DNA from 3 places in the Actinoallomurus vinaceus genome. Region 1 is predicted to be linked to each of the others. Evidence: riboswitches for the same ligand, from Rfam matches in the RefSeq annotation. Region 1 holds a riboswitch; each other region holds the start of a gene.
What was found. A riboswitch is a leader RNA that binds a small molecule or an ion and turns the genes downstream of it on or off. The one in region 1 is predicted to bind cobalamin.
Positions count from the first base shown of each region.

Region 2: linked by a shared signal. The riboswitch ahead of ABEA24_RS07940 (ribonucleoside-diphosphate reductase subunit alpha) and the one ahead of ABEA24_RS31510 (putative cobaltochelatase) in region 1 are both predicted to bind cobalamin.
Region 3: linked by a shared signal. The riboswitch ahead of bluB (5,6-dimethylbenzimidazole synthase) and the one ahead of ABEA24_RS31510 (putative cobaltochelatase) in region 1 are both predicted to bind cobalamin.

Region 1 is NZ_BAABHK010000010.1:111,517-117,573, reverse strand. It holds gene ABEA24_RS31540 (alpha/beta hydrolase) at 1-797, opposite strand, end outside; gene ABEA24_RS31535 (DUF397 domain-containing protein) at 904-1,014, opposite strand; gene ABEA24_RS31530 (helix-turn-helix domain-containing protein) at 1,042-1,887, opposite strand; gene ABEA24_RS31525 (hypothetical protein) at 2,251-2,526, shown strand; gene ABEA24_RS31520 (DUF6504 family protein) at 2,706-2,981, shown strand; gene ABEA24_RS31515 (LLM class F420-dependent oxidoreductase) at 2,985-4,010, opposite strand; cobalamin riboswitch at 4,121-4,290, shown strand; gene ABEA24_RS31510 (putative cobaltochelatase) at 4,328-6,057, shown strand, end outside.
Region 2 is NZ_BAABHK010000002.1:389,661-395,717, reverse strand. It holds gene ABEA24_RS07955 (glycoside hydrolase family 15 protein) at 1-1,089, shown strand, start outside; gene ABEA24_RS07950 (SAM-dependent methyltransferase) at 1,721-2,542, shown strand; gene ABEA24_RS07945 (hypothetical protein) at 2,557-2,922, opposite strand; cobalamin riboswitch at 3,280-3,500, shown strand; gene ABEA24_RS07940 (ribonucleoside-diphosphate reductase subunit alpha) at 3,599-5,860, shown strand; gene ABEA24_RS07935 (ribonucleotide-diphosphate reductase subunit beta) at 5,857-6,057, shown strand, end outside.
Region 3 is NZ_BAABHK010000007.1:34,653-40,709, reverse strand. It holds gene ABEA24_RS24510 (hypothetical protein) at 1-185, opposite strand, end outside; gene ABEA24_RS24505 (phosphotransferase family protein) at 491-1,228, opposite strand; gene bluB (5,6-dimethylbenzimidazole synthase) at 1,508-2,128, opposite strand; cobalamin riboswitch at 2,162-2,356, opposite strand; gene ABEA24_RS24495 (hypothetical protein) at 3,536-4,540, shown strand; gene ABEA24_RS24490 (hypothetical protein) at 4,727-4,996, shown strand; gene ABEA24_RS24485 (SRPBCC family protein) at 5,174-5,575, opposite strand; gene ABEA24_RS24480 (AfsR/SARP family transcriptional regulator) at 5,856-6,057, opposite strand, start outside.

The DNA of each region.
Region 1 (6,057 bases):
ATCAGCACGGGGTCCTTGGCCAGCCAGCGCTCCCAGACCTCGGGGATGACGGCGCCGGTGTCGTCGAAGGGCAGCTGGACGGTGCCGTCCTCGTCGGCGGAGTACGCCGCGGCGTAGCCGTAGATCTCGATGAGCGGGAGGTCGGTCTCCTTGGTGCCGGCGAGCCGGCTCCGGAAGTCGGCGAGGAACGCGTCGATCGAGCCGTCGTAGGCGTCGCGCAGCGTGCGGGCCGTCTTCGGGAACTCCGGGCGGTAGCAGACGTCGAACAGGGCGTCGCCGGCGTGCGTGGCGAGCGCGCCGAACACGTCCGGCCGGAGCATCGGCGTGATCATCGCGCCGTATCCGCCGCTGGACTTGCCGCTGATCGCGCGGTGGTCCCGGTCGGCGAGCGTCCGGTAGTGCGCGTCGACCCACGGCACGATCTCCTCGCACAGGTACGAGTGGTAGCGCCCGGTGCCGGGGGAGTCGAGGAACTGGCTGCCGCCGACCGCCGTCCAGGCGTCGACGTAGACCACGATCAGCGGCGGCGCCTCGCCGCGCGCGAAGACCTGGTCGGCCAGTTCCGGGAAGGGCTGTCGCCAGGGCGGACGGTTCCGCCACATCGGCAGTGAGCCGGTGTAGCCCTGGATCACATAGACCACCGGGTAGCGGCGGTCCGGCTCGTCGTCGTACCCCGGCGGGACGTACACCCACAGCGGCCGCCGGTGCGGGTCGCCGAGGGGGTTGTCGCGCAGCAGATCGCTGGTGAAGTCGTGTTCGTCGATGCGTCCGGCGAGCTCGGCCGACCACGGCAGCATGGGATCTCCTTTGATCAACTTCCGCTACCGGCGACACTAACCCGGCGCAAGCCCGCGCGGGACCGCGGGAGCGAACTCCCGCGGTCGGCTGGGCATGAGATATGTGTCAGTCGTCGTCGGAGCCGTCGATCACGGCGAGCTCGACGCAGTCGGCGTTGTTGGAACTACGGCTGCTCTTGCGCCAGCCGACGTCGGTGAGATCGGGGTGGCCACTCATCCCCTGCTCTCCTTCCTGGTGCTGAAATCACCCCCGTGGGTACGGGGACGCATTCTTGAACTCGTCCGCCGCTGCCGCGATGAACTCGGCTGACTCGTCGGGTGGCAGCGCAGCGGCCCGCAGATGGTCGAACCAGGTCGTGTGACGGCGGACGTCCTTCTCCTTCTCGAGGAAGATGTTCCCGGCAGGACAGTCGATGTAGACGACGTCCAGGTCGGTCGGGTCGGGGAAGCCGATGATCGTGAAGGCCCCGTCGACGCCGGGGTGGGCGCCACGCGCGAACGGCAGTACCTGGATGGTGACGCCGGGCAGCTCGCCGGCCTCGAGCAGCCGCATCAGCTGGGCCCGCATCACGGTGATGCCGCCGATCGGCCGGCGCAGGACCGCCTCGTCGATCACGGTCCACAGCTCCAGGCGGCCGGACTCCTGCAGCATGGCCTGGCGGCGGGTGCGCAGCGCGATGCGCCGGTCGACGTTCTCGGGCGTCTCGCCGGGCCGGCCGGCCTTGATCAGTGCGCGGGCGTACTCCTCGGTCTGCAGGAGACCGGGCACCAGGTGGGTCTGGAACGTTCGAATGGATGCAGCGGAGGCCTCGAGGCCGATGTAGGTGTCCAGACCCGCGGACGTGGACAGCACCGCTTCGTACTCGGTCCACCAGCCGCGCTGCTGGGCGTCCTTGGCGAGCCCGAGGAGCTGGTCGCGCTGGGAGCCCTCGGGCAGCCCGTAGAGGTCGAGCATGTCCCGTACGTCGCGGATGCGCGCCACCGACTTGCCGGTCTCGATGCGGCTGACGCGCGACATCGAGCACTCCAGGTGCTTCGCGACGTCTTCGATCATGAGACCCGCGGTTTCGCGGAGCCTGCGCAGTTCCATTCCCAGGCGGCGGCGTCGAACGGTTGGACTACGGCCATCGGACATGGGGCACCTCCATGGCGAGCGTCCTGCGGGTATGGCAAGGAGAAGAAGGAGCGATGGTGGGCCGCGGTGGACGAGGCCGAAACCTTCGGCCGGACCGCGGAAGGGCCGTTGAACTGTGCACGGGTGATGCCGAATCCGTCTGATCTATTTGTCCGAAAATACTTGCACGTCAAAGTGGGGGAGGACATCCTGACAGGGAAGGTCACTCACCGTTGCCATCTGGGCACCTTTTGCCACCGGATGGCACCTTACCTGTTCAACGCCCCAGGGCGTACCCCTTCCTGCCGTATCGTCCAAGCGCGAGAGGGGTGGCATCCCATGGCCGCCACTGCGGATTCCCTGTCCGGGCCGCGGCGCCGCCACCTGGAAGCGCTCGCCCGCGAGGTCGAGGCGCGCGGTCTGCACGGCGTGCTGATCGGAACCGACGAGCCCATGCTGCGCGTGGTCGACCCGGCCGGCGGGCGGAGCGTGATGGTCCTCGCCATGCCGACGTCCCGGATCGCCTGGTCGTACCTGTGGGGCCGGGCCGGCCAGGCGGACGCCGCCGACCCCGCGCGTGCCGCCGAGGCGATCGCGCGCTCCCTCGGCCGCTGAGTCGCGGCGGCCGTCTGCCGATCGGCACTTTACAAATCCCACTACCGAACGTATGTTCGAACCCATCGCCTGCCTTCCCCCAGGCTCACTCTCTGTCACCGATCCGGAAGGTGGGCGGCCCGCGTGGGCGGAGCGAGCAAAGGGTTCGCGGGGCGTGGAGACGTGCCGGGCGGCGGCCGATGAGCCGGGTGTACGGCGACCCGGTCGAGGTCTGGCTCAGCGACGGCAGGCCTTCGCGCTTCGTCTGGCGCGGCCGGCTCTACACCGTGCTGCGGGTCCTGGACCGCTGGGTCACCACCCGCGACTGGTGGCACGAGCGGCACCCTGAGGCCCCGGAGGGCGCCGAGCGCGAGTTCTGGCGCGTCGAGGCCACCCCGGACCGGGCGATCGGCGTGTACGAGCTGCGTCACGACCAGGCGACCGGCACGTGGATGCTCTCCCGTGCCTGGAGCTAGATCTCAGGACACGAGGTCGCGGACGGCCTTCAGGGTCGGTTCGTCCTTCACTCCGGCGATGAGGAGCGTGGTCACGGGGGAGTCCTGCCACAGCCGGAGGCGTTCCTTGATGCGGCCGATCGGGCCGAGCAGGGAGATGGAGTCGGCCAGCTCGTCCGGCACCGCCTTGATCGCCTCGTCGCGCCGGCCCGACAGGAACAGCTCCTGTACGCGTACCGCCTCCTCGGCGTAGCCCAGCCGCCCGATCAGGTCGAGGTGGAAGTTGCGGTCCTTGGCGCCCATCCCGCCGATGTAGAACGCCAGCGGGATCTTGGCGAACTCCAGCGCGGTCGCCAGGTCGTCCGTCACGATCGTCGTCACGGTCGCGGCGATGTCGAACCCCTCCCGGCGGCCCGCCAGCGACGCGCCGAACACCGCCTCGATCTGGGTCGGATCGACGAAGAGCGGCAGCCAGCCGTCCGCGAGCTCGGTGGCGAGGGCGATGTTCTTCGGCCCCTCCGCGCCGAGGTAGACCGGGATCCGCGGGCGCACCGGATGGACGATCGACTTGAGCGGCTTGCCGAGGCCCGTGACGCGGCCGGGACCATACGCCGACGGCGGCAGCGGCAGCGGGTAGTGGGGACCGGGGGAGGTCACCGGCTCCTCGCGCCGCCAGACGTCCCGCATGATCCGCACGTACTCGCGCGTGCGCTCCAGTGGCCGGGCGAACGGCACGCCGTACCAGCCCTCGACGACCTGGGGACCGGACGCGCCGATCCCGAGCGTGAGCCGGCCGCCGGACAGCGCGTCGAGCGTCAGCGCGTGCATGGCGGTCGCGGCGGGGGTGCGGGCGGACATCTGGACCACCGCCGTGCCCAGCTTGATGCGCGACGTCCGGGCGCCGTACCAGGCGAGCGTGGTGAACGCGTCGGAGCCGTACGCCTCCGCGGTGTAGACGTACTCGTAGCCGAGTCGCTCGGCGGCCAGTACGATCTCGGTCGCGTCTTCCGGATCCCGCTGCCAGTAGCCGACGTTGATGCCGAGCCTCATCCGCGCCTCCCAAAAACTAGAACGCGTTCTATTTAAGCAGATCGGCGTCGATCCGGCACGGGCTGGAGGCCGTGCGCCGGACCTGCGGTGTCGCGGGTCAGGCCGGATATGTCATGCTGTCTTCCGGCGGTACGCGGAGGAACCCGGTGCGAATCCGGGGCTGTCGCGCAACTGTGACCGGGGAGTTCTTCCTCAACAAAGGCCACGGCGTGAGTCGGAAGGCTGAGGGCGGGCGGCGATCCGGGAGCCAGGAGACTCCGGCCGCCGATGCCAGACCACCTACGGGCGCGTTAACCCGAGGAAAGGACGACCACCGGGTGAACACCTATCCGTTCTCCGCCATCACGGGGCTGGACGACCTCAAGCTCGCCCTCCTGATCAACGCGGTCTCCCCGGCCGTCGGCGGCGTGCTGGTCCGTGGCGAGAAGGGCACCGCCAAGTCCACCATCGTGCGCGGCCTCGCCGCGCTGCTGCCGGACGTCGCGGTCGTGGCGGACTGTCGGTTCTCCTGCGACCCGCAGGCGCCGGACCCGCAGTGCCCCGACGGGCCGCACGGCTACGACGACGGCACGCTGGTCCGGCCGGCGCGGCTCGTGGAGCTGCCGATCGGCGCCGCGGAGGACCGCCTCACCGGCTCCCTCGACCTCGAACGCGCCCTGACGGAGGGCGTCCAGGCGTACCAGCCCGGCCTGCTGGCCGACGCCCACCGCGGCGTCCTGTACGTCGACGAGGTGAACCTGCTCCACGACCACCTCGTCGACCTGCTCCTCGACGCCGCCGCGATGGGGCACTCGTACGTCGAGCGGGAGGGCGTGTCCATCCGGCACGCCTCCCGGTTCCTGCTGGTCGGCACGATGAACCCCGAAGAGGGCGAGCTGCGGCCGCAGCTGCTCGACCGGTTCGGCCTGACGGTGGAGGTGGCCGCCACCCGCGACCCGGAGGAGCGGGCGGAGGTCGTCCGGCGACGCCTGGCCTACGAGGCCGATCCCGCGGCGTTCGCGCTCGGCTGGGCGCGGGCCGAGGCCGAGCTGGCCTGGCGCATCGGGCAGGCCCGCGCCAGGCTCCCCGAGGTCGTGCTGCCGGACGGCGCGCTACGCCAGATCACGGCGGTGTGCGCCGCGTTCGAGGTGGACGGGCTGCGGGCCGACATCGTGATGGCCCGCGCCGCGATGGCCCTCGCCGCCTGGCACGACCGGACGGTCGTCACCGCCGCCGACGTTCGCCTCGCCGCCCGGCTCGCCCTCCCGCACCGGCGCCGCCGCGACCCCTTCGACGCGCCGGGCCTGGACGAGGAGAAGCTCGACGACGTCCTCGAGAACACCGGCGACTACGACTCCGACGACGCCCCCGGCTCGTCCGTTCCGGACGTGCCCCGCCCGCGCGGGGGCAGCGAGCCGGACCCCGGCCCCGCCCCCGACACCGGCCCCGACCCGGACGTCACGGTCGACTGGGACGCCCGGCGCAAGCCCGGCGACGAGGACCCCGACGACGATGACGACGGCCCCGACGGCCCCGGACCGGGCGGCTCCGGCCCGGACGGGTCAGGCGGCTCCGACGGGCGGGACGCCCAGGAGGGGGCGCTGGTCGACATCGAGCAGGCGCTGTCGGGCGGGGACGCGTCGAGCGAGGACGATGGCGAGCGCACCCGGGTGGACTCCCCGGAACCCGCGCCCGCCGACGCCGTCTTCCGGACGCGGGTGTTCACCGTGCCCGGCCTCGGCGACGGCGCGCCGGGCCGCCGCTCGCGCGCCCGCACGCCGTACGGCCGGACGACCGGCGCGCGGCCGGGCGCGCGTTCGCTGCACCTGACGGCGACGCTCCTCGCCGCCGCCCCGTACCAGCGCGCCCGCGGCCGCACCGGCCCCGGGCTGGTGATCCGCTCCGGCGACCTGCGCGAGCGCGTCCGGGAGGGCCGTGAGGGCAACCTGGTGCTGTTCGTCGTCGACGCGAGCGGCTCGATGGCCGCCCGGCAGCGGATGCGCGCGGTGAAGGGCGCCGTGCTCAGCCTCCTCCTCGACGCCTACCAGCGCCGCGACAAGGTCGGCCT
Region 2 (6,057 bases), on a different contig from region 1:
CTCGCGGCCGGCGACGCCGCGCAGGCGAAACGCATGGCCCAGTGGCTGTGGAACCGTCAGCAGATCACCGCGTGGACCCCGGGCGACGGCGTCACCTACGGGCCCGGGTCCTTCCCCCGCTACTCGCCGGTCGGCGGGGTGAGCGGCGCGACCCCGCAGCAGCTCGGCTGCTGCGAGCAACTCGACGAGGAGGCGTTCCCGATCGTCCTGGCCTGGCAGACCGGGCTCACGGATTCGGCCACCTGGTCGAAGATCAAGCTGACCGCCGACCACATCGTGAGCTTCGGCCCCGCCACGCCGGGGGAGCGCTGGGAGGAACAGGGCGGCCTGTCGCCGTCCACCGTCGCGGCCGAGATCGCCGGCCTGGTCTGCGCCGGCGACATCGCCCGCCGCAACGGCGACACCGCGAGCGCCACGACGTATGAGAACACCGCCGACTCGTGGCGGAACTCACTCGAGGGGAAGACGTTCACCACGACCGGGTACTTCGGCGACCATTCCTACTACGAGCGGATCGAGCACGACAGCGACCCGAACGACACCTTCGCCCGTACCTTCGCCGACGGCACCTGGTGGGAGCGCGACATCGTCGACGGCGGCTTCCTGGACCTGGTGCGGCTCGGCGTCCGCCCCGCGTCCTACGGCGATGTGACGGCCTCCCTGCCCGAACTCGACGCGGTCGACTCGGTCACCGCCCCGAACGGCGACGTGTACTGGCACCGCTACAACCACGACTCCTACGGCGAGAGCCAGGATGACGGCACCGGCTGGCCCGCCGGCCACGGCCACCCGACCGGCCGGGCGTGGCCGTTGCTGTCCGGCGAGCGCGGCGAGTACGAACTGGCCGCGGGCCGGTCGGCGACCGCACAGTTGAAGGCCATGGCCGACAGTGCGAACGCCGGCTATCTGATCCCCGAACAGGTGTGGGACCGGGCCGACCAGTATGGGTTCACCTTCAGTGGCGCGACGGGCTCGGCGGCGCCGCTCGCCTGGGCCGAGGCGCAGTACCTCCGGCTCGCCCTGTCCATCGACGCCGGGCGCCCGGTCGACCGGCCCTCGATCGTCGCCGCCCGCTACGGCATCTCCTGAGCGCCCGCCGGCAGGCCACCGACCGGCGCCGTGATCGCCGCGGTGAAGCTTGGTGGACGGATGCTGAGGGACTCCAGTCCAGGCGCGCGGATGAGATCTGAGGGTTATGCTTTCGGCGTGGGCAGAAGCGCCTGCCCGAGCCGAGCATCGGCTGCCCATGCCGCTGATGTGTTGATGGCCAAGGTGGCTCCCGTCCCAGCGCGGTTTTCCGATGACCACCGGTGTCCGCGAGCCGGAGGCGCATGGGGCTTTCCGGCGAAGAGGGAAAGCACCGATGGGTCGCAGCCATAACCGGCGCAAAGCCGCCCGCGCGAGGAAGTACGCCTCCGGGGAACCGCACGCGCTCGCCGTCCGCCGCATCAGAGAACAGCGCAGCCGAGAGCCCGGCGACGAGACGACGCCACGGGTCGCACGCATCCTCGCCGGCGACACATGGACCGTGCAGGTGAACGACCCCGGGCTCCGCACGCTCGACCCACGCGACGGTTCGTGGACCTTCACCAGCTGGGACACGGGCGTCTCGACGACCGAGCCGTGCCCGCCGGCGAGGATCCATCGGACGCTGCGTCGGCGGGGCTGGGAGTTCGCCGGCGACCGGCCACGGCGAATCGACGTCGGCCTCGAGATACCGGTGCGGGCCATCACCCGGCTCCAAGTCGACCCGACGACGCCCCACCTGGCCCGAATGTACGACTATTACCTCGGCGGGAAGGACAACTTCGCGGCCGACCGTCAAGCAGCCGAGGAACTGAGAGCCGAAGTTCCGGACGTGGCCGATGCGACGAGAACGAGCCGCGACTTCCACCGCAGATCGATTCAGTGGCTGGCCGAAACGCAGGGCATCGACCAGTTCATCGATTTCGGCATCGGCCTCATCACCCCGGACGCCACACCTGACGAGTTGATGTCCGTGCACCCTGCCGCACGTATCGTCTACGTCGATGACGACCCCGTCGCCGTCACACACAAACGGGCCATGTTCGGTGAACGCGACCGGGTAAAGGTGGTCCACACCGACGTACGGGATCCGGAGACTGTGTTCGGCGATCCCGACCTGCTGTCGACCATCGACATGAGCCGCCCGATCGCGATCCTCCTCAACTCCATTCTGCACTTCGTCGCCGACGCCGACGATCCTCAGGGAATAGTCGACCGGTGCATCCAGACGGCCGCGGTGGGCAGCTTCCTCGTGCTTTCACATCTCACGCTCGACGGCGATGCCTCTTCGGCGGTCAGGACATTCCAAAAGCACGTACAAGCGGTGACGGTCACCGAGGTACAGCCGCGATCCGACGCCCAGATCAGCCGATTTGTGGACGGCCTGCAGGTCATCCCGCCGGGTCCGAACACGGGACCCGGCCTCGCCTTCCTGGAAGACTGGCGAACGGAAGGGACCCGGACCGCCGGCGCAGATCCGCGTTGGGAACGCTGCGTCGTCGCACGAAAACCGTGACCAGGATCGCACGCTCACGTCGGCTCGCCGGCACCTGTCGCTGATCGCACGCCGGACGAACGGCGCGACGGCAGATAGTCTTTCGCGTGGGCGCCGAGGAGCAGACAGGCCACCCGAAGACCGGCTTCTCGTTTGTCGGGATCATCTTCCCTGACCGCGGTCCACACGCTGAGCGCCAGCAGAACGAGGAAGACCAGGGGTATCCCGGCCAGTATGCAGCCGAGGAACGGATTCGCCTGATAGGCCGTGACCGAAGCGGCCAGAGCCGTGACCGTTCCCCCTGCCCGCCCAAGATTGGGAAGCCATTTACGACCCATCGGTGCTTTCCCTCTTCGCCGGAAAGCCCCATGCGCCTCCGGCTCGCGGACACCGGTGGTCATCGGAAAACCGCGCTGGGACGGGAGCCACCTTGGCCATCAACACATCAGCGGCATGGGCAGCCGATGCTCGGCTCGGGCAGGCGCTTCTGCCCACGCCAAAAGCATAATCAATCCCTGGAAGATAGCCAACATCCAAACACCGGGACAAAAGCCGCGCTGCACGCCCGCACAGCGCTACGGTCCCGGAATGGCGTCCGCCTGATTCGGCGGCCCGACGGCTGGGTCGCCCGCGCCGTGGAGCCATGGCGGTGGCCCGCCGATGCCGTGCCGGTACGGCGATCGGCATGCCCGGGCTCGCATGCCCTCCGGCAACACACCCAATATCTAGGGGTGATGTGCTTACATCACCACTACATGTATGGTTCTCGTGTTGCTGGTTCACCCGTGGCTTCTGTGGCGGGTGTCGTAAGAGGGAACCCGGTGAGATTCCGGGACTGCCCCGCAGCGGTGAGTGGGAACGACCGCCGTCAATGGCACTGGGCTCGATCGGGCCTGGGAAGCGACGGTCTGTAGGACGCGCCTGATGGATGGGTGCGGTGCCCGCGAGTCCGAAGACCTGCCAGTGACCCGTGCGCGAAAGCGCGCGGTCGTCCAGGCCTCGTGGGAGGGTCGGCGGCGGAGCCTGTCATCCGTGCGCGTCCTTTCCGCGAGGGTGAAGCTCGCGAGGAGAGAGCACGTGACACAACAGATCGTCGCGTCCCCCACGGCCGTCGCCGCCCCCGAGACCACGGTCGCGGCCGAGGTCGAAGGCGTCTGCGCCGGGTTGCCGGATGCCGATCCGTCGCTCATCGCCGGAGCCGGTGATCTGGCCGAGGCCGTACGGCGGGCCGCCGTGCTGGTCGTCGCCGACCCCGTCTATTCCGCGGTGGCGGCTCGGCTGCTGGCCCTGCTGATCGCGGAGGAGACCGGGCCGGTGACGTTCGCCGAGTCCGTCGCGGCGGCCCATGACCAGGGTCTGCTCAACGAGCGGACCGCGGAGTTCGTCGCCTGTAACGCGGCGGCCCTGAACGCCCTGGTGGACCACGGCGCCGACGACCGGTTCACCTACTTCGGGCTCCGCACCGTCTACGACCGTTACCTCCTGCGGCATCCGACGACGCGGCGGGTGCTGGAGCGGCCGCAGCACTTCTTCCTGCGGGTGGCGTGCGGGCTGGCCGAGACCGTGGCCGAGGCGGCGGAGCTTTACGGACTGATGTCGCGGCTGGCGTACCTGCCGAGTTCGCCGACGCTGTTCAACTCCGGCGCCGCCCGCCCGCAACTGTCCTCATGCTTCCTGCTGGACTCCCCGCGTGACGAGCTGGAGACGATCTACGAGCGGTACGGCCAGGTCGCGCGGCTGAGCAAGTACTCGGGCGGCATCGGGATCTCCTGGAGCCGGGTCCGGAGCCGGGGTTCGCTGATCCGCGGCACGAACGGGCATTCCAACGGGATCGTGCCGTGGCTGCGGACGTTGGACGCGAGCGTCGCGGCGGTCAACCAGGGCGGCCGGCGCAAGGGCGCCGCGTGCGTCTACCTCGAACCCTGGCACGCCGACGTCGAGGAGTTCCTCGAGCTGCGGGACAACACGGGTGAGGACGCACGGCGTACGCACAACCTCAACCTCGCCAACTGGGTGCCGGATGAGTTCATGCGGCGGGTCGAGGCGGATGAGGTCTGGTCGCTGTTCGACCCGAAGCAGGTGCCGGAGCTGGTCGACCTGTGGGGGGAGGAGTTCGACCGTGCGTACCGGGCGGCCGAGGCCGAGGGCCGGTTCGTCCGGCAGGTCCCGGCGCGGCAGCTGTACGGGGCGATGATGCGCACCCTCGCGCAGACCGGCAACGGGTGGATGACGTTCAAGGACGCCGCGAACCGCGCCTGCAACCAGACCGCCGAGCCCGGCAACGTCGTGCACCTGTCGAACCTGTGCACCGAGATCCTGGAGGTCACCGGCGACGCCGAGACCGCGGTGTGCAACCTCGGCTCGATCAACCTCGCCGCCCACGTGACCGAGGACGGCGTCGACTGGGCGGGGCTGCGGGCCACGGCGCGTACGGCCGTGCGGTTCCTGGACCGTACGATCGACCGCGGCTTCTACCCGACGCCGGAGGCGGCGAAGGCGAACCGGCGGTGGCGGCCGGTCGGGCTCGGCGTGATGGGCCTGGCGGACGTGTTCTTCCGGCTGCGGCTGCCCTTCGACTCACCCGAGGCGCTGGCGCTTTCCACGCGCATCGCCGAAGAGATCGCGCTCGCGGCCTACGGGGAGTCGGCCGCGCTGGCCGCCACGTACGGCCCGCACCCCTCCTATGACCGGACCCGCGCCGCCCGCGGCGTCCTGCATCCGGACCACTGGCCGGACGCCCACCCGGTCCACGCCGCCGAGTGGGAGGCGCTGCGGGCCCGGATCCGGGAGGTCGGGCTGCGGAACTCGCTGCTGGTCGCGATCGCGCCGACCGCGACCATCGCCTCCATCGCCGGCTGCTACGAGTGCATCGAGCCGCAGGTGTCCAACGTCTTCAAACGCGAGACCCTGTCGGGGGAGTTCCTGCAGATCAACACCTATCTGGTGGCGGACCTGAAGGCGCGCGGGCTGTGGACGTCGCAGGTCCGCGACGCGATCAAGCGCGCTGACGGATCGGTGCAGCAGATCGAGGAGCTCTCCGAGGAGCTGCGGCGGCTGTACCGCACCGCGTGGGAACTCCCGCAGAAGGCGCTGATCGACCTGGCCGCGGCGCGTACGCCCTACGTCGACCAGTCCCAGTCGCTGAACCTGTTCATGGCGAGCCCGACCATCGGGAAGCTGTCCTCGATGTACGCCTACGCCTGGAGATCGGGCCTCAAGACCACCTACTACCTGCGATCGCGACCCGCCACTCGGATCGCGCAGACGACCGTCGCCCCTGTCCAGGAAGCGGTCATGTGCTCCCTGGAGAACCCCGAGACCTGCGAGGCCTGCCAATGAGCCTGCTCGACCCCGGTATGGACCTGACCCTGCGGCCGATGCGTTATCCGGCCTTCTACGAGCGGTTCCGCGCGGCGATCCGCAACACCTGGACGGTCGAGGAGGTCGACCTGCACTCGGACCTGGCCGACCTGTCCCGGCTCACGCCCGGGGAAGTGCACCTGGTCAACCGGCTGGTGGCCTTCTTCGCCACGGGC
Region 3 (6,057 bases), on a different contig from region 1:
ACTGTGTCCATTGTGTGGCCGGCGTCGTCGTGCAGCGCATAGCGCTTTCCGTCCGCCTGGGTGACGTTCTCCACGATCGTACGAAGCTGCGCGCGGGTCGGGTCGGACGGCGCTCCGGACGCCTGGGCCGGAGCGGGCAGCAACGCGGCGACTAGGACCAGGCCAGCGGCGAGTTTGGCGAGCACGGCGACCCTCCTCATGAAAACCACAGCCGAAGCACGGTATCCCGTTTCGCGCTGACGCGGTTGGCCTAATTAGGCCGGGTGTAGCTCCTTGAGGCTTTTTCGTCCTGGGTCTATTCGAGGCAGTTGCTGGTCCTCAGCTGAGGCGCATCTTCGACTCGAGTCGTGCGTCGGCTTCCGATGTCGCGACCGGCTGCCCGGGATCTTTGAGGACCATGACCTCGTCGGTCCGGAAGACGAGGCGCTTCAGGAGATGGCCCGCTCGATGCGGCAGAACGGCACTCGTGGCCGTCGGGGCTCGTGCAGCCTCACAGCCGGGATCTCAGCACGTCGACCTCGCAGCCTGGCGAGGACGGGTCGAAGCCGTGCTCGACCAGCCAGCGGACCGCCAGCAGGCTTCGCAGCGACCACCATGCGCGGATCACGTCGAGGTCGACGTCGGTGCCGTAGCCGGCGACGACGTCGCCAAGGTGCTCCTCGTGTCCGAGCGTCAAGGTGGCGAGGTCGAACAGGGCATCGCCCTGGCTCGCCTCGGACCAGTCGATCACGCCGGTGATCTCGTCAACGTCGACGAACATGTGGGTGATCTGCAGGTCGCCGTGCGTGAACACCGGTGTCCACGGCCGGAGCGCTGCCTCGGCAACCTGGCGGTTGCGCGTGACCAGGTCGGCGGGAAGGATGCCGTTCGTGACGAGCCACTCGCATTCGCCGTCGAGGTGCGATGCGATCTCGTCGAGGCTCCGACCGGGCCATGGCGGCAGCGGCGCGTCGTGCAGCATCCGTGCGGCGGCACCCGCCGCGGCCCACGCCGCCGACGACGCGGTCGACGGCTCGCCGAGGCGGCCGAGTGCCGTCCCGGGGAGGGCGGCGAGCGCGAGCACGGGCGGCTTCCGCCACAGGACCTCCGGAGTCGGGATCGGCGCCATGGCCATCGCCTCGACTTCGACGTCGGTGCGCGTCTGATCAGCGTCGATCTTCAGGAACACGTCACCGACGCGCAGGGTCGCGCGCTCGTGATGGGCAACGACGACCTCGACCTCTTCCACGTCGGCGATTATCGCGGGGATGACCATCGACGTCACCGGGTTTATCGCGTGCGACTACGCGGCTGACCGTGTCCCGCTGCCCGGCGGCCTCGTGCACGCCACCGGCCGCTGACGGATCGAGCGCTGAACGACCAGATCATCTTCCTGCATCCGTGTAGTGGTGTGGCCGTACCGCCGGTGCCGAGTAAGCCGCTGCGGATCGTTACGCCGACCGAGTTCGCACCGATCGTTGCGGCGTTGCCGGACGAGCAGTGGCGAGTGAGCGGATTAAGAGGGGGATCACCAGCGGTTGTGGTGGATCGCGGCCTCCAGGGGGCGGCGGTGGCGCCAGCCGTGCCGTTCGAGATCCGGCACGGTTTCCAGATGGGTGACCGGCCCTACACACAGCCAGGCGACGGGCCGGATCCCGGTCGGAATACCGAGCAACTGACGCAGGTGCGGTTCGCGGTAGAAGGACACCCAGCCGACGCCCAGGTTCTCGGCGGTGGCGGACAGCCATAGGTTCTGGATGGCCAGGCAGACCGAGTACAGTCCCGCGTCGGCAATGGCGTGTCGGCCCAAGACCGCGGGGCTGCCCCGGTCGGGATCGTAGGTGACCACGATCGACAGGCTGCTCTCCAGTACACCGTCGATCTTTATCCGGGCGAAACGGTCGGCGGCGGCCGTGGTGAGGGTGGCGGCGAACGTGGTGCGTTCGTGCTGGACGTGGTCATGGAAGGCGCGCCGGACGGCCGGGTCCTCCACGATGATGAAGTCCCAGGGTTGGGAGAGCCCGACACTGGGCGCGGCGTGCGCAGCCGCCAAGATCCGGTGGAGGACGTCTTCTGGTATCGGCGCGCCGGTGAACTGGGCGCGCACGTCACGGCGACGGTAGACCACGTCGTAGATGCCGGCGTTCATGGGCAGGCTCCCGCTGCGTCAGGCCACCTTGGCGGTGGCCGGTGGAGCGAGGCCGGTCTTCGGACTTCCGGATCGATGCCTGACCATCCGCCTTCCCGGCCTGGCGGCCAGTGGCTGCGCGTGCGCGCGTGGACGGCGGCTCCCCGGTTACCGCGGCGGGCCCGTGCCGGAATTTCACCGGCTTCCCGATTCTCCCCTCGTAGGGGCACCTCGCGTCATTCCATGCCGGCCGCGAGCGTATCAATCCCCGCCGACCCCGACACTCGCGGCCATCGCACTCACGATGAACCGGACCTACACCCGGCGTGGATGGCGTGTCGCCATCCGCCGGACCGTACAACCACAACGTGGGTACCTCATGACCCAGGGTTGCGCCGGCTCGCGGCCGGAGATTCGTGTGCCGATGCGCGAGGTGCGTCTCACTACCTGAACGGGCAGGTCGGCCAACGGGTAGGCGAGGCGGGGCCCCTCAAAGCCGGCGTCGGCCACCACCCAGATATCAGGGTCACCCGGGCACCAGTGACCGGCCGCGATGAGATGCTCGGCGACCGCGTCACGGTCGACCCACCGGACGGCGGTACCCCACCACCGCGATCAGCGACGCCCGCGGCAACACCACCGAAGTCCGCCAATACATGGCCGACCATCCCTCCGGTGACTACGACGCGACCGCCTACTCGCAGGAATGACCGCGACCATCACCGACGCCGCACCCACAGGGCGTCGACGTGTCGGTCCTCAGCCTGAACCCACCAGGCGTCCAGCTCTGGTCCGACGCCGCCACGGCGACGTCGCCAGCACGAGAGACGAACGATGCGCTCGCCGACATCATGGCCGGGCAACCTGGCACGATTCGCCGCACTCGCTGCCGTCGCGCCCCGGAATCCCGAGGCGGCGGCCGAGGAAACTCGCCGCAACACCGATCCGCGGACTGTGTTGACCGCCGCGCTGGCGGCGCCGAGCAGCGCGAAGCCGCCGGGCGTACTCGGACAAGGTCGGTCGTATTCGCCCAAAAACGGAACCGTCCGTTGGTGAACCCGAGCACGGTGGGATTCGTATGCCTTACCGAGGGGTCGGCCTACCGCCGATACCGCCTGCGTACGGGGCGAGGGGTCGACCTTGGACCGCCGCGCCGTCGCGTGGAGGAGGTGCACCGACGACCGGCCATCTCTCTCGCCGCGACCGAATCCGTCACCGGAGGTAGATCGTGACCCGCCGGATGATGCCGGACCGGGGACCGACCGGGCCGGAGCCCTGGACAACGCCGACCGAGCCACGCTGGAGCATCTCGACGAAGCGTTGCGCCGGCATGTGCCCTCAGGGGGAGGGACGGCCGGCAGCACCTGGCCGGCGCGCCGCTGGACGCGGCGCCGCCCGCGATCGATTTCAGACTTAAGGAGAGCGATCTTGTCTTCGCAGTCAGGACCCGGCGAACGCGTGGAGTCGCTCGGTATCCGCCGGCCGGTGGAGCTGCCCAAGGCGGACATCGAGGAGGCCGGAGACCTGGCGCCGGCCGCCGGCGCCGAGCCGGCCCATGAGGGCGACCGGTCCGCCACCGAGGAGAAGAAGGCCGGCGAGACCCAAGAGCGGCCGAAGGACACACCGTCGGCGGCGAAGGAGCAGGAGGACGCCGCCCCGGACACGGACGTCGCGGTGGCGACCGCCCCGCAGATCGGTGCGGTGAGCGCCGACGAGATGCCGCCGGACCGGCCGAAGAAACCCGTGCTGGCCGCGGTCGCGATCGGCGGGGCCGTCCTGCTCGCGGTCCCGATCCTGCTGATCGGCACGGGCTCGCGCCACGCCAAGAAACACCCCGCCTCGGCGGCGGCCGACAGGGTGCTGTCCGGCAACGGCCAGCAACCTCCGCCGGGTGCGTACACCTCCACGGCCCCGTCGGCCACCCCGACCTCGACACCCTCCGCACACGCGACGCACAAACCGGCGGCCATCAAGAGCGCCGAGCCCAAGGCCTCCGCCAAACCTTCACCTCGCGCCCATGCGGCCCATAAGGGCGGTCCCTCGAGTAAAGCGGCCCGCAAGGGCGTTCCGGCGAGTGAGAAGCCGATGTCGGGCGGGAATCCGTGGGCACTCGAAGTGCATGCGTCATACGACCTCAACCCGGGTAAGACCCTGCGCACGAACCGCCTCGCGTTGACCATGCAGACGGGCGGCGACCTCGTGCTGCGCGACACGAGCGGCGAGATCATCTGGTCCACCGGGACGCATCACGCCGGTGCGTACGCCGAGTTTCAGACCGACGGCAATCTGGTCGTCTACGTCAACGGCAGACAGGCGGTCTGGGCGTCGGGAACGTCCGGCCACGATGGCGCCACGCTGGTGCTCCAGGCCGACGACAACATGGTGATCTACAACGGCCACAATGCGACATGGGCGACCAATACCAACAGGTGACTCCGCGACCGAGCGATGCCGTTCGCGGAAACCTCGTGCCGCTCGGAAACCCGGTTTCGCGTCGTGACCTGGGTTTTTGCTGCGGGATCAGTGTTGTGGCTGGCACCATCTCGAGGTGCTGTTGTCGCTGGTCTACCCGTGGTCAGGTCTCTGCTCGGCTTGTTGAGGATGCCGGTCCGTTCCGATGTGTCCAAAGACGTCGAGCTGCTGGTGTTCCGCCATGAGAACCGGGTGCTGCGTCGGCAGTTGGGCGGCCGGCCGCGGTGGGACCACGCCGACCGGCTCTGGCTTGCGGCGTTGTCGCGGCTGGCGAACCGCTGCCGGTGGTCGGACGTCTTTCCGGTCATCCCGGCCACGATCCTGCGCTGGCACCGTAACCTGGTCTCCCGCAAATGGACCTACACCGACCGGCGCCGACCAGGACGACCGGCCACCGGCGCGCCGATCAAACGCTGATCTGCCGGATGGCGCGGGAGAACCCGGTGTGGGGGCACCGGAGGATCCAAGGTGAGCCGGCCCGCCTGGGGCACACGATCGCCGCATCCACGGTGTGGGAGATCCTGCGGGCGGCCGGTGCAGATCGCGCTGATCTCCTGATCGGGGTGAAGGTAGCCACTGGTGGCGTGCGCGGTTTTAGTGCGGATCCTCGAGAACTCGCTTGAGCCTTGTGAGATCGGCGGCCACGAGGCCCTCGTCGCGCGCGAATTCTTGATCGCTCATACCCGGAAGTCGACGCAGCGTGAAAACCACCTCACAACCGTCTCCGTCCGGTATCACCCGCATCGGGTTGTAGACGATCTCCCCAGAGGGCCACGTCACCTCATGGTCGAGGACACCGTACTCATTGCGCGGAGCGAAGGACAGACCGACCCGGCCCTCCGAGGTCTCGACGAACCACCGTCCATCGACCTTCTCGACGGCGCTTCCGAGGCCAGGGGCCCATACCGGCAGGTTGATCGGATCCGAGGCGTAGTCGTAAACCTCATCCGCAGGCCGGGCGATCGACTCGCTGATGTGCCTAGATGCTGAAGCCATAACGCGACCATGCCAGGTGCCACCGACATCCTGATCGCGGCAACCGGCGACCGTGCTCCACTAGGTGATCATCTACACAGAGGTGGGGCCAATTCTCACTCGCCGAGTTCCCCTCCAAGATCGCTAAGTGGGGCCAACTCAAGCTCGTATCCGGGGCCAGGTGTCGTTAGTTGAATCAGTCGGTGGTTTTGCCGGTGAAGGAGCCGGTGGTGAGCTGCCCGGCGAAGGGCCAGGTCGAGTTCTTGGCGACGTTGTTTCGGCACGCACAGCGTCAGCCAGGTCACGGCGATGATGGTCGCGCTGGAGCCTTCGTCTGGTTCATGTCGCCGATCGTCTCCCACAGCCGCAGCGCCCGCCCGCGGTGCTGGCGCGCCAGGTCGTAGACGCCGGCGGCGGCATCCAGGTCGCCGATCAGTTGCCAGCACGCGGCCTCGTCCTGACGGTCGCCGTGCCGGTGGAACAGGTCCGCCGCGCGCTCCAAC